DNA from 2 places in the Enterococcus spodopteracolus genome. Region 1 is predicted to be linked to the other one. Evidence: riboswitches for the same ligand, from Rfam matches in the RefSeq annotation. Region 1 holds a riboswitch; the other holds the start of a gene.

Evidence for each region. A riboswitch is a leader RNA that binds a small molecule or an ion and turns the genes downstream of it on or off. The one in region 1 is predicted to bind FMN.
Region 2: linked by a shared signal. The riboswitch ahead of ribD (bifunctional diaminohydroxyphosphoribosylaminopyrimidine deaminase/5-amino-6-(5-phosphoribosylamino)uracil reductase RibD) and the one ahead of P3R27_RS09070 (ECF transporter S component) in region 1 are both predicted to bind FMN.

What each region holds. Positions count from the first base shown of each region.
Region 1 covers NZ_JARJHD010000006.1:70,206-82,305, forward strand. Annotated here, with positions in the region: gene P3R27_RS09035 (RecQ family ATP-dependent DNA helicase) at 1-636, opposite strand, end outside; gene P3R27_RS09040 (helix-turn-helix domain-containing protein) at 623-1,642, opposite strand; gene P3R27_RS09045 (ferredoxin) at 1,672-1,893, shown strand; gene P3R27_RS09050 (alpha/beta hydrolase) at 2,154-2,885, opposite strand; gene P3R27_RS09055 (M20 family metallopeptidase) at 3,098-4,438, opposite strand; gene P3R27_RS09060 (YfcC family protein) at 4,813-6,336, opposite strand; partial or broken gene P3R27_RS15430 (transposase) at 6,808-7,036, shown strand; gene P3R27_RS09070 (ECF transporter S component) at 7,178-7,789, opposite strand; FMN riboswitch at 7,917-8,039, opposite strand; gene P3R27_RS09075 (pseudouridine synthase) at 8,124-8,840, opposite strand; gene scpB (SMC-Scp complex subunit ScpB) at 8,840-9,415, opposite strand; gene P3R27_RS09085 (segregation/condensation protein A) at 9,399-10,169, opposite strand; gene P3R27_RS09090 (GNAT family N-acetyltransferase) at 10,166-10,534, opposite strand; gene xerD (site-specific tyrosine recombinase XerD) at 10,554-11,441, opposite strand; gene fur (ferric iron uptake transcriptional regulator) at 11,538-12,011, opposite strand.
Region 2 covers NZ_JARJHD010000001.1:221,669-233,768, reverse strand. Annotated here, with positions in the region: gene ribD (bifunctional diaminohydroxyphosphoribosylaminopyrimidine deaminase/5-amino-6-(5-phosphoribosylamino)uracil reductase RibD) at 1-853, opposite strand, end outside; FMN riboswitch at 963-1,096, opposite strand; tRNA gene P3R27_RS01065 (tRNA-Thr) at 1,461-1,533, opposite strand; gene P3R27_RS01060 (hypothetical protein) at 1,655-1,897, shown strand; gene upp (uracil phosphoribosyltransferase) at 2,002-2,631, opposite strand; gene P3R27_RS01050 (alpha/beta hydrolase) at 2,848-3,789, opposite strand; gene glyA (serine hydroxymethyltransferase) at 4,164-5,408, opposite strand; gene P3R27_RS01040 (L-threonylcarbamoyladenylate synthase) at 5,598-6,623, opposite strand; gene prmC (peptide chain release factor N(5)-glutamine methyltransferase) at 6,816-7,652, opposite strand; gene prfA (peptide chain release factor 1) at 7,645-8,718, opposite strand; gene P3R27_RS01025 (thymidine kinase) at 8,721-9,305, opposite strand; gene P3R27_RS01020 (class I SAM-dependent methyltransferase) at 9,484-10,083, shown strand; gene P3R27_RS01015 (peptidylprolyl isomerase) at 10,207-11,172, opposite strand; gene lepB (signal peptidase I) at 11,409-11,978, opposite strand.

The DNA of each region.
Region 1 (12,100 bases):
TTTTTCATCTGTATGAAAGACAAATAATGAGATGTTTTCTCGATTAACTGAATGTTTGACGAGGGCAGGTTTTGCGCGAAAGAGAATGTGTTCGATCTCTTCTTGTACCGGTCGCGTGGCTGTTGCCGTCAAAGCTAAGGTAGTTGGTGATCCTAATTCTTTTGCGACTCTTCCGAGAGATTGATACTCAGGTCGAAAATCAATGCCCCACTGTGACACGCAATGAGCTTCATCGACTACGTACAACGAAATTTTTTGTTGTTTCAGCGCATGAAGTACTTCCGGTTGCTGCAACATCTCGGGACTGACAAAGACAAATTTATATTCGGATAAATGAGCTAACACATACTGTTTCTCACTTCTAGTGAGTAAGCTATTATAGGCTACTACCCTTTTCTCTCCTCGTTTTTGCAATTGTCCTACTTGATCTTCCATCAAAGAGAGTAAAGGAGAAACAATCAATACCATCCCCTCTTGCAAATAGCCAGTCAACTGATAACATAAACTTTTACCATTACCAGTTGGCAGGATCGCTAAAACATCTTTCTGATTCAATAAGGTGGAAATAATCTCTTCCTGTCCTTGGCGAAAAGAGGAAAAACCAAAGTACTGTTTCAATGGATCAAGCAAATCCATTTTTATCCCCTCCTTTAAATGCCTCGATTTGTGCCAAGCGAAATTCTCCGTAATCGATCGTTTGTCCTTCAAGGTCTTTATATCTTAGCGTAAGAAGCGGTCGCTCCAACGAAGCTAAAGATCTTCTTGTCTCGGAGTGGATCAGTCGTTCAAAAGGAAAATCATCAAAAAAGATGGCCCACTCAATCAAATGGTCATTGATCGTACCTTTCTTCAATCCTCGTTTCACCATCACTTGCTCCACCGAATCACCAGATAAAATCAATGCTCTCGTCGTCAACATGCTTTGATTATAATTTTGTCTAAGCAATGGTGCAAGCAAATCGTATAATAAGAAATCTGAATGCTGTTCGATAATCGCTAATAAACGATGGATACACTGATCTTGGAATAACTGCTGAGCTGTGCCATCTTTCAGGGTAGTCAGTTGGTACGCGAGTAAGCCTATTTGCTTTTTACCAGAAAATTGGTTCGCTAAGAAGTTCGCTTGTTCGTCTGGCATCAGAGTAAAAATAGTAGAAAGTTCCTTTGATACTTGAGCAACTAGCTCCGTTTTGGTACACGTTGTTTCTTTCAACCATCTTTTAACTTGGTACCCATAAAAAGGACCCGTCTCTACTGGTAAATAAGCTGTTTCATTGGCGGATAAGTGAGAGACAACTTGTACAGAGAATTTCAGTAAACGCCAACTAGTAGTAGCTGTACGTCCATACTTATCATAGTGTAGTCCGATGAAGGATTCTTTTTTCCTTCGCATTCCCCCTTTTTTCGTCAGTTGCAACTCTCGGTCTTCCCACTTTAATAATCCCTCATCTATCATCTGTTGAATTTGCGTATCAAACGTTGCTTGTTCAAGTGAAGGAAAACAACCATGAACCACTAATAATCCCTGAAAAAAGCCAAAAAGTAGTACCGAGGATGTACGCTTGCCACTTAATAATTGATAGAGTGAGCTTGCTCGTAACTTGTCACTTGAAGAAAATAAAGATAAAATAAACTCAGTCATAGTAATCCCCTTACGTTAGGATGGTGAATATGTCATTATTATGTAAATTAGTTCCTGAACGCTGTATCGCATGTGGTCTATGTCAAATCGAGGCGCCTGATATCTTTGATTATGATGAAGAAGGAATCGTCTTATTTGCACAAGAACCAGAAGCACATCAACAATTCGTTCAGCCTTTAGAAGAAGCCAACGTAACCAAAGCTTATCAAAAATGTCCGGTTCGAGCAATCTTATTGGAAAAAGAAAATTGACCGCTCTCTTACAACTAACTTTTAGCAGCGCTGTCAGATGATCTACTTGTTTTTTTCTATCTCACAAAAAATAGATGAGGTAATCGTATTCCCCTCAAGTGATAAGGTGTCATCCACGAAAATGCTGCTTAAAAATTTTTGTGGATGACGCCTTATTTTTCTATGAGTTTCCTTTGAGACGTCTGTATCCGCCGATCAGCTTGTGAAATTTTCAATTATATACGGATCATTCCTTTTCGATGGTCCGAAAAGTGACGCTCTTACTTGATTTGATTCAGCCAATTCATCATGGTCGTGACGATTGCTGTTTGTTGGTCTTCATTACTGATCTTTGCTTCACCATCACCTTTTTGATGACCATAACTACCAAATCCGCCATGGTTCCCTCCAGAGATGGAAACAAATTCTGTTTGTTCTGGTAAATAAGCTTTTGCTTCATTAGCTGCTTCTTGATTCATGACTTTATCTTCACTTCCGGTGATACTGATGACCGGTAAATCAGTTTTTGCCAATGTCCCCTTTTCATCCGGATAACTTGCCATGAAATAAATACCTTTTAATCGTTCATCATCCAGATTTGCATTAGCATAACGACTTGCCATCACCCCACCTAAAGAATGTCCTCCAATCACAAAATCTTGATCTTTGAAATCCTCTCTGATTTTGTCTGCTTTGTTGCCACTCAGGATCGCCAGTTCAAAAGGCATTTTAGCAATGGCTACCGTATAGCCATTTGCTGCTAGTTGCTCCGCCCATATACTATAACTTTCTGGTTCGACGAGCGCACCAGGATAAAAAATCACCATTGGATGTTCCGCCGATTTTTCCGATTCGAATAATAAATAATCCTCTTTATCGATTCCTTGCTTAAATGATTGCTCTGCTTGAGTCGATGGTTCATACACACTTTGTTGCCAATAAAAATAACCCCCAATAGCTCCTAAGCCCAGTACGATCACTAATCCTATCAGGACTCTTTTGAATATTTTCAAAAACATCACCTTCCGTCTTTTTTCATTTGATACTCTTATACACTAAATAAAATACGGTAAAATTGCAAATGATTTTATGTAAGATGTTATTGTTGGATATCTTTGTAATGAGGAACAAGTGACAATAAAAATCCACCCCTATTTGACAAAGTTCCTCAAAATAGGGGTGGTTACTTTTATGACTCTTATTCGTTTCTTAACTAACTATTGGTTTACTTCCCACACAAGCGATAAACCGCTTCTGCGTAGATTTGCATCGCTTTGTACATGCTGCTTAATTCCCATCGTTCATTGGCTTGGTGCATGAAGTCTGGTGTATCAGGGAACATTGCACCGAAAGCGACACATTGGTTCATCGTACGGGCAAAGGTTGCTCCCCCAGAAACAAATGGCTCAGTCATATCCCCTGTGATATCACGGTACGTTCCTAATAAGTTTTGGATCAATTCGCTCTCCAAAGGAACGTATAATGAATCCAAGAAATCAAATTCTTCATATGATAAATCGTATGCTTTGATTTTTTCTGTCATTTTTTTGACAAGTTCATCTTTTTTGAAGGTGACAGGGATACGCATGTCCACCCCGATTTTTGTTTGCTCAGGTGTGATTTCTAGACTAGCGAAGTTCATCGTCAACTCCCCAGATTGTTCGTCAACAGTCTTTCCGACTACTTTTTCACCAGTCGCGTTTTCTTGGACTAATTCTCCTAAAAACTTGATTGGCGCAAAATCAAAAACTTCAGATAAAGCGATCGCTAAACGAGAAATCGCATTGACACCTTCTGCGGCATCCTTTGCGTGGATACTTTTTCCTAGCACTGTGATCGAGTCACCTTGATCGTTAAAATCGAAGTTGTGTTTCGTTAACGCTGTTTTTACTTCTGCCAATTTTTCGCCTGAATATGGTGCAGAATCCGGCACTACGTTTAGTGCCCCACCAGCATTTACAGAGAATTCATTTGTGCCAGGACCTGTCAAGTAAGCTTGTAACAAACCTTTTTCTGCATAGATCAAAGGAAATTCTGCATCTGGCGCAAAGCCTTGTGTGATTCCTTCTTCTTTTTCATTGTATTTATCTAAACAACGCCAAAGGTTTTCTTCGTCCGTTCCGAAGATGAAACGAATGCGAGTATTAAATTCTACCCCTGCATCCATCAATGCTTTCACTGCATACATCGCAGCAATCGAAGGTCCTTTATCGTCTTGAGAGCCACGGCCAACTAACCAGCCATCTTTGATTGTTGGCTCAAAAGGTTTAGATTCCCAGTTTTTTTCATCGCCTCCAGGGACAACGTCCATATGGCATAAGATACCAAATAACTCATCTCCTGAGCCTACTTCTGCATAACCATAGTAGCCTTCGGGATCTTTAAATGTTTTAAAACCTAATCCTTCACTAATTTCTAACACTTTATCTAAAGCTTCTACAACTTTTTTCCCAAAAGGATGTCCCTCTCCAGAATCAGATTCATCCAATACAGAAGGAATTCGGATCAACTCACTTAATGATTCTAATGCTTGTTCATGATGTTGTTCTGTTACAAATTGTTTCATCAACTTTGCCTCCTCATTATTTTAAAAAAAGATGGCGGCAGAAAATACTACTTTGATCCACATGTACATCTGCTCGAGTTAAATAGGCCACTCTTTACGAAATTTTCTGTGAAAAAGCCGACGCCTTTGGAAATAAGCGACAAAACCCAAAATCCAAGTTTCGGGTTTTGTCGCTTATTTCTTGGAGCTGGATTTTTCAGTCACCATTCCATCAACAGAGTAACTTGTTTTTCAAAGGTCTTGTTTCTACCGACGATCTCTTACATACAAGCGATACATCGTACATGGTGAATAAAGGATTCATGTCTCTTTATTCAGTCAATAGATATTGTTTCTTCATTTATCATAGAACTTTGGCTGTCATTTGTCTAGAATTAGAACATTGCTGCTACACCTAAGATCACACAGATAGCAACAAATAAGATGGCAATCAACTTCCCAATGAATTTCCACCAAACGGAAATATCAAAGCGAGCAATGGCGATTGCACCCATCACGATAGCAGAAGTTGGTGTGATCAAGTTCACTAATCCAGATGCTGATTGGTAAGCAGTGATTACTAGATCTTTACCGACACCAGCAAATTCTCCCATTGGTCCCATGATGCCCATTGTAGCAGCTGCTAAGCCAGAAGTTGATGGAATCAAGAATGACATAGGGATATAGAAGATAAATGTAAGGATCAAGAAGACACTTGATGATAATGAGCTTAATCCTTGTTCTCCCCAATGTAAGATCGTATCTGTGATCAAACCGTTGTTCATCACTACCTGGATCCCACGAGCAACAGCAACAACGATTGCTACACCAATCAAGTCTGAAGCACCTGCTAAGAATTCTTTGACAAAATCAGATTCTTTCATACCAAAAGTGATTGCCACAACGATTGACATAACTAAGAATAACATTGTGATTTCAGGGAAATACCAATCACCTAGAGGCAACATGTTTTTACCTAAAACAGTTCCAATTACTGGTAGGCCAGTTAACCAATTTGTCAATGACTCAAAAATAGTGAAGTTTTCATTTAATGTTGTCCATGGAATCAAGCTAATGATCATGATACCAAAAGTAAGGAAGAACAATACATTAACATGTTTTTGTTTTTTCGTGATCATTTCTTGACGATTGATTGCTTCGATATCAAAGTGTTTCATGTCTTCTTCGCGCTGATTATATACTAAAGATTTGGTTGGATCTTTTTCGATCTTCGACGCATAACGATACACATAAATAATAGAGATTGCTAGTAAGACAACGAACATAAAGAAACGTAACCCAATTCCTTCGCCCATTGAAATACCAACAGCTTGTGATGCAACTCCTGTCGCAAATGGGTTAACTGTTGATGCCAAACAACCCACTTGAGATCCGACCAACACGATGGCTACTGCTGTGACAGTATCAAAACCGACGGCCATCATGACAGGAATCAATAATGCGTAAAATGGAATCGTTTCTTCCGCCATTCCATAAGTTGAACCACCTAAAGCGAATAAAAGCATCAATACAGGGATCAACATTTTTTCTTTCCCTTTAAAGCGTTTCACAACAGTTGCGATTCCAGCATCTAATGCGCCAGTTTTATTGATGATTCCTAAGAAACCACCAACAATTAAGATAAAGAAGGAAATTGGAATTGCCGCAGGTGTTTCTTTCGTTAACTCACCCGCTGGTACACCCAACATCCCGTTGACTGGAGCCATAAAGATATCCCAAAGTCCTTGTGGATTTTGTTGGACTCTTTCGTAAGACCCTGCAATGATATTACCGGCTTCATCCACACTGTAGTGTCCTGCTGGGATGAACCATGTAAGTACAGCGATAATGGCAATAATAATGAATAAGACCGAGTACGCTGAAGGCATTTGAAATTTCTTCTTCGTTGTTTGTTCCATTTTCTTCTTCCTTTCTTGTTTCAAAAATCTTTGACACATCGGTATTTTATCAAAAAGATGATAAGAACAAAAATAATAACTAGTAAATTCGATAAATTTTATTCAAAACCCTCGTTTATTGCCCCTCCTTTGATTATTTAATTGAAATACTTTATTCATAATAATTGTAGCGTTTCCGTCGTCTATCATATCAGGTCCATCTAACAAACAAAAGGAGAAGAATTTCACATCAAAACGTATAAAATACATTTTTATACAAAAAGGCAAAAAATACTCAGACACAATTTATAAAACGCTTACACAGTGTTGGTTATTGAATTTTTTTTCATGACAAAATATTAAGTAAAACTTAAAAAAATAAACGTTAGCTATGTGAATCCCTATGATTGGTCATTTGTTATCCTCCTGAAAAACCTATCTAGGCTCTCTATTAATAACTGAAAATGCCCTTTTTAATTAAAAAAATACCAACGCCATACGGCGTTGAATAGAGAAATTTATACAAAGAGCAAACAAACCATTGAACGAATATTTGCAGATGCAAAAGAAAAGCATGGTAGGCGTTGGACAAAATATCGAGGTCTTTAAAAAAGTCGCCACGCACACGATGCTTATGTTTGCTGCCATGAATTTAAAAAAACTAGCCACATGGCTATGTAAAGCAAAAAAGCCTATGGCTTTTTATTTCAAATTTCTATAAAAAATAACAAAAAGGAGTTGCAATTAAGCCACTCCTTTTTGTCTACAGTCTGACTTGAAAGTAGAAACTACTACTTTCAAGTTTACTTGTATTTTTTGTATTATATGATATCGTTATCTTTTTTAACAGAATCGTTTACTTTTATTTTACAACGCTATGCCGTTTTTCTAACTGGTGTTGTTTTCTGCTCAACCAAGGTAGTAGTTTGGCGTGTAAGACAAGGAATGCCACACTAACGATAAATCCTTTGATCAAGTTAAAAGGTACAATACCAATCAGAATGTAATTTGCCAGTGGCATACCTAACATTTGGGTTGCGTTTAGGCCTAAAAATGTTAAATAAAGAGGTGTGACCACAAAATAGTTCGCAATGCTCATGAAAATGGTTAGTGCAAGTGTTCCACTAATCACGCCTAAAATTTGATTTTTTCCTTTTTGGTATTTGTTTCTTTTGAAGATGTAGAAAATCGGTAAAGTAAAGACCGCTGTTGAAAAGAAACTAGCGACGTCGCCAACTAGATTCTCTGGACTAAAACCGGTCATAATCAAATGTAAGATTGAACGTAAAAACGCGGTAACGATCCCCGCTAACGGGCCAAATAAAAACATGCTGATCAAAACTGGGATATCACTAAAATCGATTCTCAAAAAGCTAAATGTTGGCATGATTGGAAATGAGAAAAATTGCAAAACCAATCCGATTGCAGCAAATAATGCGACCGCAACCATTTTTTGTACTCGGGTGTTCTTCATGTTGAAATCCTCCTGTTGGGATTCCTCTTCAGCGAACTATTCAACCACGTAAACACAAACAAAAAAACTCTATTTTCGCAGGGGAAAATAGAGTTAGAGTCATTTGTACATACGTATGCCAAATAAGCTCTATCTTCTTTATCCAGACTTTACTGTCGGTATCGGAATTTCACCGATTCAGCTACTCGCAAAAGTAGGTCGTGGACTATAACCACCGGTCGGGAATTTCACCCTGCCCCTGAAGACGAACCATATCTAATTTTTGTTTACCATTTTATTATACTTATTTCATAACAAAAAAGCAAGGTATTTAACCTTACAAAAAGTAAGTTATTTATTTTGATTGATTCAATAACTGACTGATTTCTTTTTTATTCAGCTCACGATACTCACCAGGACGTAAACCTTGCAAGGTCAATTCGCCATATTTTTCTCGTTTTAATTTTTGCACAGGTAACCCGACGGCTTGTAGCATGTTTTTTACTTGGTGGTTACGGCCTTCATGAATCGTTAATTCTACGATACTATGATTCGTATGAGGATCAACAGATAAAATTGCATACTTTGCAGGTGACGTTTTCTTACCTTCAATTTTGATGCCTTTTGTCAATGGATTCAGCGCTGACTTAGTGGCGATCCCTTTGACTTTGGCAACATATACTTTATCAACTTCATGCTTTGGATGCGTCAATCGTTGCGCAAAATCACCATCATTCGTCAATAAAAGTATGCCAGAAGTATCATAATCTAGTCGTCCAACTGGATAGATACGCTCTTTGACCATTGGTAATAGGTCTGTCACTACTTTCCGGCCCTTGTCATCTGCTACAGCAGAAATGACCCCTTTTGGCTTATAAAGTAAATAGTAGCCATATTCTTCTTGATAGATCGGCACTTGGTCGACTTCCACTGTGTCGTGTTTGCCAACTTTTACGCCAAGTTCTTTGACGACTTGACCATTTACTTTTACTCGACCAGCCAAAATATATTCTTCGGCTTTACGTCGAGAGGTAATTCCTGCGTGAGCAATTACTTTTTGTAATCTTTCCATTATATGTTTTCTCCTTCATGCACGCCATCAAAAAATAAATCAAGGGGTGCGTCTTCTTCCAGTGAACGTTCGATATCTTGAATATCGGGTAACTCATTTAGCGATCTCAGACCAAAATAATCTAAAAAATGACTTGTGGTCCCGTAAAGGATCGGGCGACCTGGTCCCTCAACTCGCCCTTTTTCTTCGATCAGTTGATGTGCAGTCAAGCGTTGGATCGCGCCAGAAACTTGAACACCACGAATCAACTCGATCTCACTTCTAGTGATCGGTTGTTTATATGCAATGATTGCTAGTGTTTCGATTGCCGCTTGTGACAAGGTATTCGACGTCCCTTGCGTGTATCTTTTGACGATCGGCGCTAACTCTTTTTTGGTAGTCAGCACGATTTGTTTTTCTGTTTCAAAAAGATGTAACGCTGTGTTGGCATTTGCTTCATAACTAGCTGCCAACTCTGCTACTAAAGCAGTCGTTTCCTCTCGTGTATAGGTCAGTAAGGTACTCAATTCTTCGATTGTCGTTCCTTCTTCTCCTACTATAAATAAGATTGCTTCAAGTTCACTTAATTTCGTCATGTTGTGTATCTCCTACTGCTGGATAAAGCATGATTGATTCATAATTTTTTTCTTGCTGAGCCACGATCTGTCCATTTTTCATCAATTCGAGAATCGCCAAAAATGTTGTGACGACTTCATTCCTGGACGGCGTTTCAAAAAAAGATTCGAACAAACAGCCATTTTTTTGAGAGACGATGCGCTGTTGGATAAATGTCATTCGTTCTTCGATTGTCGCATCATCAGGTGCGATCGTTTTTTCTTCCTTTTGGGCAAATTTCTTTCGTTCTAAAATTTTCTGCATGGCTTGAAATAAATCGATTTTTTTCACTTGTCCACGCTTCAATGGTTTTTCTTGCCCCAATAACTCATCGATTGCAGAAGGTTCTTTTGTGAAATACAAACTACGTTCTTCTGCCTTTTCAGTAAGTTTCTCTGCTGCATACTTGAATTTGCGGTATTCTAACAGCTGATTGACTAATTCGTCACGAGGATCTTCTTCCCAAAATTCTTCTTCGTCATTGCTCACTTCTTGGATAGGCAATAATGTCTTGCTTTTGATTGCCATCAGTGTTGCCGCCATGACGAGGTATTCTCCTGCCACAGCTAACTCAAGCGTCTTCATCGTATGGATATAGTTCATGTATTGTTCCGTGATAGTGGCAATCGGGATATCGTAAATATCGATCGCCATATCTTGGATCAGATGAAGGAGTAAATCTAATGGACCTTCAAAGACATCTAATTTGATATTGATTTCTGTCACATCATTCACTCTTCCTTATTTTCATTGATCCATCTACTTAAATAAGCTTCTGTGATATCCGTTGGATGGATCAACACATCGGGGTATTTTGCTTGCAATTCATTCAACATTTGAAACCCAATATTCTCCCCCCGGTAGGAAGGATTCAACGAAATATCGTGAATCGTCATCTGATCTTTAGCACTCCAATGCACACCAATGATTCCTTGGATATTTGTAGAATCTTCTGGTGTATAGAAAAAAAGTTCATAATCTTCAGCAGATTCATACGTATCGATCTCTTTTAGTAAACTTGATTCTGCATTTAACTTTTTATGAAAGCTCAATAGTCCCATCGCGATTTTTCGGTTTTCTTTTCGATAATGTGTTAACATTTTCTCACCATCCTATAAACTAAGCCCTTGGGAAATGCTGCTTGTAGACATCTGTCATTCTTTTTTTCGTGATATGTGTATAGATCTGTGTCGTTGAAATATCTGCATGACCTAATAGTTCTTGAACGGTACGTAAATCCGCCCCATTCTCTAGTAAATGTGTCGCAAAACTATGCCTCAATGTATGAGGGGTCACGTCTTTGTAGATCCCTGCTTCTCGAACAAGTTGTTTTAAATTTTTCCATATTCCTTGTCGAGAAAGACCTGAACCATGATGATTCAAAAAAACGTGAGTTTCAGATGGATTTTTGACTAGTAAAGGACGAACCTCATCCAAATAACGTTCTAACCATTGGATTGCATAATCGCCTAAAGGAATGATTCGTTCCTTATCTCCTTTACCTAAGGTTTGAACCAGTCCTAAAGACAGGTGCAAATCGCCTAACTTCAGTCCGACTAACTCACTCACACGCATCCCTGTTGCATACATGACTTCTAAAATAGCGCGATCTCTGATCCCTAAACTTTTCGATGTATCAGGTGCTTCGATCAGCCGTTCTACTTCCTTTAAAGACAACGTACTTGGCAACTTTTGGGCTTTCTTCGGGGTCTCGATGTGTTGCATTGGATCTTGTTCTGTATACCGTTCTTGTCGCAAAAATTGATGGAATTTTCTTAAACTTGTAATCATACGTGTAATCGTTGCAGAAGCCTTATTTTCCGCATGCAACGTTTCTAAGTATTGGATGACGACAAATCGATCAATTGTTTGCCAAGAGGTTATCTCGTGTTCTTTTAGATAGTGCAAGTATTGATTCAAGTCCCGTTCATAACTTTTTCGAGTATTAAACGATAATCCACGCTCGATACTTAAATAGCGAAGATATTCATTGATTTCTTCTTCCATCATTCTCACCTCATGCTTCTTTATCATATCAGATAGCCTTTGGTTTCGGTAGTCTATTTTTCAATAGACACTTCAAAGAAAAAGCCGTCTATCAATTCAGACGGTCTTTCTTTCTTTTTTCTTATTATAGCATTCTTGGCAAATACCATGAAAGGTCAAACGATGATCTTTGACAAAAAAGTGGTAACGCTGTTCGATCACTTGTTCAACTTCACTTAGCAGATCTTCTTCGACTTCCTCGATCGTTCCACAATCTAAGCACAGGAGATGATGATGAAAATGTTTGGCTCCTTCTTTTCGCAGATCATACCGAGCCACACCATCATTGAAGCTGACTTTGTCGATAACTTTTAGATCCGTTAGAATCTCCAACGTCCGATAAACGGTGGCCAAACCGATCTCTGAGTTTTTCTTTTTGACTAGAAAGAAAACTTCTTCTGCTGACAAGTGTTCTTTTTCGTTCTCTAAGAGGACGAGCAAGGTTGCTTCTCGTTGTGGGGTCAGTTTAAACCCAGATTCATGTAGCTGTTGTTTTGTTTTTTTCATTACTGACATTGTATTCATGCCCATTTTCTCAACCCCAACAATTTATAATGATTATAATTAAGATATCTAATCAACCGTTCTAGATTAAAATTATTATAAGCTAGACGAGAAAA
Region 2 (12,100 bases), on a different contig from region 1:
TATACAACGACTGAATACCTTTCTTTCTCATGGTCTCAATAAAGAATGCAAAAGAAAACCTAGGTGTATAAAAAATAGTTACATGGGGAAATAGTTCCTCTAGCTTAGGATTTTCCGTAAATATCCAGACCGGACTTGTGGTCGTTTGAAAAAGATCGAGTTTAGGGCTTTTAAGGATCCGTCCTCTACGATCCAAAACAATGCGTACTGGTGGGAAGATAGTTTCGACATCAGGTAACAAACGAGGATCATCAATTAGAACGGTTTCGCTCCCTACCACGATTCCTTGATATTCTCCTCGCTCTTTGCGAACTCTTGAGATTGCCTCTGAGCCTGTTATTGAGTACCTAGAATCTTTCTGTATAGAGATTTTCCCATCTAGTGTAACGGCTTGTTTTAATGTGATGTAGGGACGATCCATTTCAAAAAAGTGGTTATAAAAAGGATTCAATGCTCTACATTTCTCTTCTTCTACGCCTACAATCACTTTGATTCCATGCTTTTGTAAAAATTTTCTGCCTTTTCCTGCTACTAAAGGATTGGGATCAAGTTGGCCTATGACTACCGTTGTGATACCAGACTGGACAATGGCTTGCGTACAAGGTGGCTGTTTTCCTTGGTGGTTACAAGGTTCTAAAGTAACATATAAAGTTGAATCAAACAGTTCTTCGGGGGAACCACAATTTTGAATAGCATTTACTTCAGCGTGAGCCTCGCCATAATGTAAATGCGCACCTAATGAGAGTAGCTTTCCTTCTTTAACAATCGCAGCTCCAACTAATGGATTGGTAAAGGTCTTTCCCTTTCCTTTTCTTGCCTCTTCAATCGCAGCTAACATGAAAGACTGGTGCATATCAATTCCCCCTTTCAACAAAAAATGCCCTGCGAATTTAATCACAGGGCATAACTAAATAAACCTAAAGATAATCGATTTTAATACAAATAAAACCGATCTTCAGTCGATTTTTCTTCTCCCATCCAGACTTTAACTGTCGGTGCCAGATTTTCACTAGCTCAACCACAAAAATGTGGTTCACGGACTTCGAGTAAACTCGTCACCGTCGGTCGGGAATTACACCCTGCCCCGAAGAAATATTCAATTCGTTTAGAGTATATTCTTAAAGCTTACATGTGTCAACCTTAAAAAAAACACATAAAAATAAAATGTAGGTTAAACATAACCACTTAATTAGTGTGAATCGCATGAATAGAATACGATTATATGCTTATGAAATGGTAACTAATAGAATATTAAAAAATTTTTGGCCTATGATTAAAGATCGTTTTAAATAATTCGAAAAAAGCAAGTAAAATGTTTTATTTTCGTGTCTCATTAATCAAAGTGAACAATTGGAATAAATTTATTGTAAGTAGGCATTTTTAGTCATTCTCTTTTCACCAAAATCAAAAAGCAGTCATATCAAAGGCGTAAAAACCTTGATATGACTGCTTTTATCGTATGCCAGCTGCAGGGATCGAACCTGTGACCTACGCGTTACGAGTGCGTTGCTCTACCAACTGAGCTAAGCTGGCGTTTCCAAGAGAAATTATAGTCTTTATGTTAAGAAATGTAAAGAGGTAATATGGAAGATTTTTCTACTTTCATGATTTTTTTCAAAAAATGTGCTATAATTATAGATGAAAGGCAGGTTTTATGAAAATGGCAACTTTTGGAAAATTTGAAACAAAGGTCGAACCGTCAGAATTTGGAGAAAAATTTACCACTGATACACATGTTACCTTTATGATTCACGGAAAAACGCAAACCGGAACAATTTCCAAGCAATTGAAAAACTCTGCTGTTGTTGCAATTGATGAAACTAATGAGAATGCCGATTTGATGACCCAAAGTAAAGGCGTTGTCATTGTCAATTACAAAGATATGAGTAAGCTTTAGTTTTTTACCATCCATCAATTGGGTGGTTTTTTATTTTGGTTGAATCGATTGTACAAAAAAATCTGGGCTCTTGTACGACCCAGATCTTTTTGTATTTGATTTTCTTATTTTGTGCCAAACAAACGGTCGCCAGCATCACCTAGACCAGGAACGATATAGCCTTTGTCATTTAATTTTTCATCTAATGATGCAGTATAGATATCAATATCTGGATGTGCTTCTTGTAAGGCTTTCACACCTTCTGGAGCTGCAACAAGGCAAACAAATTTAATGTTTGAAGCGCCACGTGCTTTCAGAGCATCGATCGCCATGATCGCTGAGCCACCTGTCGCTAACATTGGATCAACGACGAATAATTGACGTGCGTCGATATCTTCCGGTAATTTAACGAAATACTCGTGCGGTGCCAACGTTTCTTCATCTCTGTATAATCCGATGTGGCCGACTTTAGCTGCTGGGATCAATTCTAAGATTCCGTCAACCATTCCAATACCTGCGCGCAAGATTGGGATAATGGCTACTTTTTTACCAGACAATGTTTTTTGTGTTGTTTCTGTGATCGGTGTTTCGATGACAATGTCTTCAAGTGGCATATCACGTGATACTTCATATGCCATCAGCATAGCGATTTCATCAACAACCTCACGGAAAACTTTTGTACCACAATTTTTGTCGCGAATAATCGTTAATTTGTGTTGGATCAATGGATGGTCGATTACTTGAAATTTGCCCATTTTTTTGTCTCCTTTTTCTCTCGTTTCTTTTTAATTGTAAAACAAAATCACTGACTTGACTAGTCTAACCCGTCATTTTCCTAAAGAAAACCAAAGAAATAAAAAAACAAAGCGATGTTCTTTTTAAAATCAGCAAAAAATAACAAAAACGCCTGGAAATCAGACGTTTTTTGTTATTTTTCTAATTTATTAATGGAAAAAGATGACAAAAAACAACTAGTTTTTTAGCCATTCTGTCGAAAGACTCATCGCTGCTCGTGTCGCATTGGTTTGGTCCATCGTATTTACCATGACAAAATCATGGATGATCCCTTGGAAACGTACTTGCGTAACTTCCACGCCAGCTTCACGAAGTTCTCTAGCATATGCTTCTCCTTCATCTCTTAACACATCTGCTTCACCTGTCAAGATCATTGCAGGCGGTAAACCTGTTAATTCTTCTTTACTTGCACGTAGAGGTGAGGCAGTGATTTCTGCTCGTTTCTTTTCATCTGTCGTATACTGATCCCAGAACCATTGCATCCCTTCTTTTGTTAAGAAGTAATTCTCTGCAAATTGGTTATAAGAATCTGTATCGAAATTTGCATTAGTTACAGGATAATATAGTAATTGTTTTTTGATTGGTAATCCTTGACGTTGCTTTGTAAGGATCGTCATCACCGTTGCCATGTTCCCACCTACGGAATCCCCAGCGACTGTCAAGTTCTCAAGATCCAAGCCTTTCGACTCAGAAAGCTCCGCAAGTTTTTGCAAAATCGCGTAGTTTTGTTCAATTGCAGTAGGATATTTTGCTTCTGGCGAACGACTATACTCAGGAAAAATCACGATCGAATTTGTACGAACAGCCAATTCTCGAATCAATTTGTCATGTGTCTTGGCACTTCCAAATACCCAACCAGCACCATGTATATAAAATATGACAGGTAATTTTTCTACATTTCCTTCAGGACGGATAAAACGCACATTGATTTGTCCCCAATCATTGGTGTCCATTTTCAAATCCTCGATATCCACAGGTAATTTTTCCACAGAAGAACTTTGAACTTCTTCTAGAAGATCACGCCCTTCTTCCGGAGGTAATTCATAGATACGCGGGTGCGGTGCATTAGCATCACTAAACTCAATTGCTTCTTTTTCTAATGAAATTCGATCAGTCATACGGATTCCTCCCTAAGTTGAATGCAACAAATAAAATTACACCTCATATACTAGAGAGCAACCAGACAAAAGTCAAAAAATCAGATTGAAAGAGGTTGTGAAAGAAGCGATCAACACTAAGGCATAAGGCAGAAAAATTAAAAATGGCTGTTTCATTTTTGATTTTTTTGCCTTATGACCGAAGTGTTGCTTCTTGAACACCGTTTATCTAGGTTGTGAAAGAAGCTCAACACTATCTGTATAGATTTCCAGAGAGCCATCTAACACTTCAACAATCAGAGAAAAGGTGAGACAACCAAATAGCTACATCCCTGATTGTCTCACCTTTTTCGATTCTCTTACCTTTTTATTGATGACTCTTAGTTATAAACTGTTTATTTTTTATATAATGGAAATTGCTCTGTTAATTCACGGACGCCTGCACGCACTTCTTCTAATTGTGCTTCATCATCTTTTGCCTGTAAAGCTTTGACGATCAATTCAGCTACTTTTGCCGCATCTTCTTCGCGGAAGCCACGGGTCGTAATTGCTGGTGTCCCGATACGGATACCGCTTGTTTTGAAGGGGCTTAGTGTTTCAAAGGGAATCGAGTTTTTATTGACGGTGATATGAACACTGTCCAAAATCGCTTCAGCTTCTTTTCCGTTCAATTCTAAGTCACGTACATCGATCAAAATCAAATGATTATCTGTGGCACCTGAAATCACTCGGGTACCAATCGATTGATTGAATACTTTTGCCATGGCTTTTGCATTGGCAATGACATGTTCGCTATATTCCTTAAATTCAGGAGTCAATGCTTCTTTAAATGCAGCAGCTTTTCCGGCAATCACATGCTCCAAAGGGCCACCTTGGATGCCTGGGAAAACTGCGCTATTGATTTTTTTAGCCAATTCTTCATTGTTTGTTAAGATCATCCCACCACGAGGCCCTCGTAATGTTTTGTGAGTCGTCGTTGTTGTGATATCGGCATAAGGGATTGGGCTTGGATGAACCCCCGCTGCAACTAAACCAGCAATGTGTGCCATATCGACCATCAATTTTGCCCCAACTTCGTCCGCGATTTCTCTGAATTTTGCAAAATCGATCGTTCGACCATAAGCACTTGCTCCTGCTACGATCAATTTTGGTTGATGTTTTCTCGCTAAGATGCGTACGACATTATAATCAATGACTTCTGTTGTCGGATCTACACCATAAGCAACAAAGTGATACGTTTTTCCACTAAAATTGACTGGAGAGCCATGTGTCAAATGTCCGCCAGCAGAAAGATCCATTCCTAAGATCGTATCGCCCGGTTCAACTAACGCAAGATATGCAGCTGTATTGGCTTGTGATCCAGAGTGTGGTTGAACATTGACAAAATTGGCACCAAATAATTCTTTGGCACGATCGATCGCCAGATTTTCAACGATATCCACAAATTCACACCCACCATAATAGCGATGTCCTGGATACCCTTCAGCGTACTTATTCGTTAAAATACTTCCTTGTGCTGCCATCACAGCTTCAGAGACAAAGTTTTCAGAAGCGATCAGCTCCAGATTGTTTTCTTGTCTTTCCTCTTCTTTTGCGATTGCTGCCCATAAATCAGGGTCAAACGTTTTGTAGTCTACCACAAACAACAACTCCTTATTTATTTATGTGTCAACTTCTCTAAATTTCAAATGATTGTTCAGTTTATTTGTCTTTTTTTGATGTTGACCAAACATTACTAGCTAAGAATACGAACATTATTTCTTAAATAGCTATTTTAGTTTGTTTCCTAGATTGTATCACAGAATGATTTTGCAGCAATCACTTCTGGATCATTTTTTATAATAATTTTGTCCTGCGGCTTTTTTCAACCGATTCATATAAGCAATACCTAGACCTTCTTCAGGTGCAACTTGTACTAGAATCAGATCAAGAGCTAATCGATCATCATCTAAGCCACGTAACCCCGCAAACAACCCTTTCGTTGCTGCCTCTACTGAATCATCGTAATACATATACACAGCTGCGACATCCTTGCGTACCTGATCAGCTATTGTTGGTCCAGCTAAAACACCGGTACGTAGTTTTTGCTCTTTTGTCCAGATAATCGCCTCTGGCCAATCCGTTTTTTCAACCATCAGTACTCGAGTATCAGGTGAGTAATGTTTGTATTTCATCCCCGGAGATTTCGGTGTTTCAGATTCTTTGACCAAATGGCGGTCTGTCGCCACTGGACTTTTAATGATAGCTTCTAGTTGCTCTTTCGTGATTGCTCCTGGTCGTAAGATCATCGGCGGTGCAGATGGGTCGCTCAAATCCAGTACCGTTGATTCTACACCGATCCTCGTCGCCCCATCATCAATGATCCCTGTGATTTTCCCATTTAGATCATGAAAGACATGGTCTGCTGTTGTTGGACTCGGTTTACCTGAAGTGTTGGCACTTGGCCCTACAAGTGGTACACCTGCTAATTGGATTAATTCTAATGTTTTCTTGTTATCTGGCATGCGAAAAGCAGCTGTGGATAAACCACCAGTGACAATCCCCGGTAAACTGCCTTTTTTGATGTGAAAAATCAAAGTCAGTGGTCCTGGCCAAAAGTTTTTCACAATTTGTTCTGTTAGGGGGTGAAAGTTGTCCACATACTCTTTTACTTGTTCGAAGGAGGCGACATGGACGATCAATGGGTTGTCTTGTGGTCGACCTTTCACTGTAAAGACTTGTTTGACAGCCTCCGGTAAAAGGGCATTAGCTCCTAATCCATAGACAGTTTCCGTTGGAAAAGACACTAGATTCCCTACTGCTAATTCCTTCGCAGCTTCATTTAATTGTGTTTCATCATATTTCATTGTTTCCACAGTCTATCCACATCCTCTTTTTTTAAAATCCTTGTTTTATTCCGTTTTCCCAGACAGTTATACACAAATTGTTGATAACTAGTTTGTCAATAGTGGATAAGTATGTTGATAACTAAAATATTCGTTTTCATCCTTATCAAATCAGTGTTTTTTTATTATAAAAAAACAGAAAAAAATTTTTTCATCCACAAACTAATTGGTAACAAAAATCATCCGATCATTGCCTGCCATATCTTTTTTGATCCGTACTTTTTTTGTGGGAAAGGCTTGCTCCATGATTGCTTTGACAGCTGCTCCTTGTTGGAAACCAATCTCTAAAAAAAGTTGTCCATCGCTAGCTAATATTTGTGAAGCTTCCTTTGCGATTTTCTGATAGATCGCTAAACCATCTTCTTCAGCAAACAATGCCATCTTCGGTTCGTAGGTTCGTACACTCTGATCCATCACCGACCATTCTGCTCGACTGATATAAGGGGGATTAGAAATAATGACATCAAAGGTTTGATCCATGACAGGTTCCAACGTATCACCATGATAAAAATTGATCGTCGTTTGTTCATGTTCTGCATTTTCCTTGGCGACAGCTAGTGCTTCTAAAGATAAATCAATTGCTGAGACCCGCCAATTTTTTCTAGTAGCTTTCAAACTGATGGCGATTGCCCCAGTTCCTGTACCGATATCCACGACATTTAAGGTTTCTTTGCTTGTTTTTGCCAAACATAGTGCGACTAATTCTTCGGTTTCTGGACGAGGAATCAAGGTTGCTTTCGTGACTTTCAAACGGTGATCAAAAAATTCAGCAAAACCTAATAAATAGTGGGGTGGATAATGTTGCACTAGTCGTTGCATATCTGCATCGATCATGGCTTGATCCTCGGCTGTGATTGGTTCATTCATTCGCATGAGCCAATCCAGTTTCGTCCACTGCTTGCGTTCAAGAAAGACAAATTGGATATTATATCCTTCTACTCCTTGTTCTTCTAAAAAAGAAGAAGCCCGTGTGAGGACTTCTCGATAGGTTTTATCCATTTTGCATCTCTTCCAACTTAGATGTTTGGTCGTACACGATCAATGCGTCGACAATCTCATCTAGTTTTCCTGCTAGAATCTGATCCAGTTTTTGGATCGTCAAGCCAATACGGTGATCCGTCACGCGATTTTGAGGGAAGTTATAAGTACGGATACGCTCTGAACGATCCCCAGTCCCTACCGCAGATTTACGATTCGCATCATATTCGCTTTGTGCTTCTTGTTGGATCTTGTCGTAGACGCGCGCACGTAAGACTTTCATCGCTTTCTCACGGTTTTTCAATTGTGAACGTTCATCTTGCATCGCCACTACGATTCCAGTTGGCAAGTGAGTCAAACGTACCGCAGATGCTGTCTTATTAACATGCTGTCCACCGGCTCCAGAAGCGTGGTAAATATCGACGCGGATATCCTTGTCAGCCAAATCGATCTCTACTTCTTCTGCTTCAGGCATGACAACGACGGTTGCCGTTGATGTATGGATACGTCCTTGAGATTCTGTTGAAGGGACACGTTGGACCCGATGTGCGCCACTTTCATATTTTAATTTCGAGTAGACATTTTCACCTGAGATCATCATGATGACTTCTTTATAGCCACCGATCCCTGTCACACTTGCTTCCAAGACTTCTGTTTTCCAGCCTTGGCTCTCTGCGTATCGTTGATACATCGAGAAAAGATCCCCTGCAAATAGTGCGGCTTCGTCGCCACCAGCGGCTCCGCGAATCTCCATGATAATGTTTTTGTCATCGTTTGGATCTTTTGGAAGTAACAAAATCTTGATTTTTTCTTCTAGTTCTTCTTTTTCTTGTTTCAAATCAGCTAATTCTTCTTTAGCCATCTCTGCCATTTCGTCGTCTAACTTTTCGCCGAGTAATTCTTCTGTATCTTTGATCCCTTGAACAACTTCCTTGTAGCGACGATAAACTTCGACCGTTTCACGTGTATTTGCTTCTTCTTTTGAAAGTTGCATGAAACGTTTCGTATCTGAAATCACTTCTGGGTCACTCAGTAGTTCCCCAAGCTCTTCGTAACGGTCTTCGATTGATTGTAATTGGTCGTACATGCTTAATCTCCTTCTGTGATCATCAATGGATGAAAATAGTGTTTTCGACATACGGGATAATAGGCTTCATTGCCACCAATCTGGACTTGATCTCCTTCGTACACCGGTGTTCCGTCTATATAATGTAAATTCATCATTGCTTTTTTATGGCAGAACCAACAGATCGTTTTCATTTCTTCGATTTTGTCTGCATAAAGCAATAAATATTTCGATCCTTCAAATAATTCATTTCTAAAATCATTTTTTAATCCGAACGCCATCACCGGAATATTGAGTTCATCAACGATTCTCGTGAATGCTAAGACATGTTCTTTTGTTAAGAACTGCGCTTCATCGATCAATACACAGAATGGTGGGTGTTCCATCTGCTGGATGACTTCAAATACATCGGTCGTTTCAAAAATGGGAATTGCTTCACGTTTCAGCCCGATTCTGCTTGAAACTACGCCAACGCCATCTCTTGTATCGATTCCGCTGGTCATCAAAACAACCGGTTTGTTTTGTTCTTCATAATTATGTGCGACTTTTAGGATCTCGATTGTCTTGCCGCTGTTCATTGCGCCGTACTTAAAAAATAGTTGTGCCATGTCCTCATTCACCTTCCAGTTTGTTCCTATGGTATTATACTTGATTTTCAATCATTTTTACAGTGAGAATTTTCGAAGCGAGATTTCCCTAGTGTAAATATTGGTATTTTCGTTATAAATTAATAAACTACCCGCACTTCTTTTGGTATAATCGAATGAAAAATAAAGGAGAGCGCTTATGTCCGAAATATTCCACCAAATGGCGAACTATTATGATACCCCCGAACGAATCCAATTAGCTGCCACGATTCGTTCAGCTGTTGAAAAAGAATTTTCTGCACAGACTCATGACCAGAAATTGATCGATTACGGTGGGGGAACTGGTCTTGTCACATTACCCTTTGCCTCACGTTTTAAAGAAGTGATCCTCATAGATTCAGCCGCAGGAATGCTAGCGATGGCTGATAAAAAAATCAAAGAAGCAAAACAAGCAAATGTACGAACGGTAGAAATGGATGCAACAAGGAATTTGCCGGCAGAGAAAGCCGACATCATCTTATTGTCTTTAGTCTTATTGCATATTCCAGAAACGAGAGTCATTTTAAAACAACTTTCGCAACTCCTTCATCCAAGTGGAAAACTCTATATCGTTGACTTCGATAAGAACGAAAACATCCAGCATCCAAAAGTCCATAATGGTTTTGACCACGAGGAGCTAAGAGAACAATTGGAATTTGCTGGATTTAAACCACTTTCAATTGAAACATTCCATCACGGAAAAAACTTGTTTATGAAACAAGATGCTTCTTTGTTTTTAGCCATAGCATGCAAAGAATAAGCATTTTCTATTTTCTATAAAAAAACTTTCATAAATACGCAAAACCCGAAAATAAAAAAATTATTCTCGGGTTTTTGATTATTTTAATTGAGTTCGTATTTGTTTAGTTCTTCCAATGATCAACTAGTTTGAACTATCTGTCGAAGTGTTTGTTGAAGAGTCGGTTGAAGCATCGGTCGAACTTTCACTTGTCGACGGTTCCGTCATCAAGCCACTTAATACGTTTTTGAAATCTTCATCTTTGATTTTTACATTTGCTTTTTTCAACTCATTACGCACAGCTTCTTGTATGAATGTTGGATCTGCTATTTTTGTCTCTGTTGCTATTTTTTCTAGTTCTTTTTTATATTTTGACATATCATTGCCTTTTTCTTGTTGTTTGACCATTTTCACAAGATAATATTCCGTGGCGTTCGTAGAGGAATTAGTCGCTGTGATGACGTCAGAAACTTCCTCATTTTTAAGTTTGAAGGCTGCTTGTTTGACTTCTGTTGGCACACTTGTTGATTGCGAGTCAAAGGTGATTTCTCCGCCCTTTTCTTTTGTCGCTTCATCTGTCGATTTTTCTTTGGCGATTTTAGCAAAGTCGCCTCCTTCATCGAGTGACTTTTTGATTTCCTTGGCTTCATCTTCGCTGCTTACTTTGATCAATTGTGCCTCTACTTCTGGATGGAAGTTTTCCCATGCTGTTTTAAGATCCTCGTCCGTCAATTCGACATTCGCTCGTAACCCTGCCTTATAAGCTAATCTTTTTTTGATTTCTTCTTTGTAGGATTTAGTCGTATAGCCCGCTAATTTCAATTGCGAATCGAAAGAATCACCGAGTGCTTCTTTGCTATCATTGTATTCTTTTTCCACATCTTCATCAGAAACTTTATCTCCATAGTTTTCTTCAAATATTTGGAAAATAATCAAATTTTGGACGGCTGATTCGGCACCATTTATTTTTTTCAGCTGGTCGACTAGTTCCTGCTCGGAAATCGTTCCACCTTTATAAGTCACTGCGGCTTGGTCTGATGGATTTGTGGTACATGCAGAAAATAAAACCAGTCCTGATGATACAGCTAATATTGAGATAAATTTTTTCATGCTGTCACTCCTATATATTTTAATAGTTATTTATACCTATGTGTCTTTCACTTTAACCTTACTTTATGAACAAACTTTGAAAATAACGTGATTTTATAAAAAAAATTAAATTGATCACCTGTTGATGTAGTTTATATAACAAAAAAACCTCGAACATTCCAAATGAATGTTGAGGTTTTTTCAGGGTATATCTTTACTTTTTAGAGTTATATCGTTATCACATTACGTATCATCGATTAAATGATATTGATCTTATTCAACGGCCAATAGCGGAAAACGACTTTTCCTTGGATCAAGTCTTCATCGACTAAACCAAACATGCGGCTGTCTTTTGAGATCAAACGATTGTCGCCCAGTACCAAGTATTGTCCTTCAGGAACAGTGAATTCAAAATCACTGGTGAACGTTTCAGCATTTTCAGCTTGCGATTGGAAGGCTGAGTTATAAGAATATTCCTCTTGTAGTTTGTCTTCTGAAAATTCTTTTTTATACTCATCTAAGTAAGGTTCATCTTGCTTTTCCCCATTGATGTATAGTTGATCATCTTCCATTTTCACAGTATCACCGGGCATCCCAATGATTCGTTTGACGATCATCCGTTCTTCATCCCCAGGTTCTTTTGTTGTAATGATATCCCAGCGGTCAAAATCTGAGATTTTAGATGAGATCAAACGTTGTCCATCATGTAACGAAGGGTCCATGGAATGACCACTCACGGTGACTGGTGTAAATACATAGACTCTTGCCAAAATGATGGCGGCTAAAACAACGATCAAGATTCCCCAATTTTTCAAAAAGTTTTTCACTTTATACCTCCTATTAACCAAACATTTTTATGTTATTTTTTATTTATTTGTTAGCTATTCTTTATTTTACATTTTTTATCGATTAAAAGAAAGAATAAGTGTCGGATCGTGTTGGGAATAAT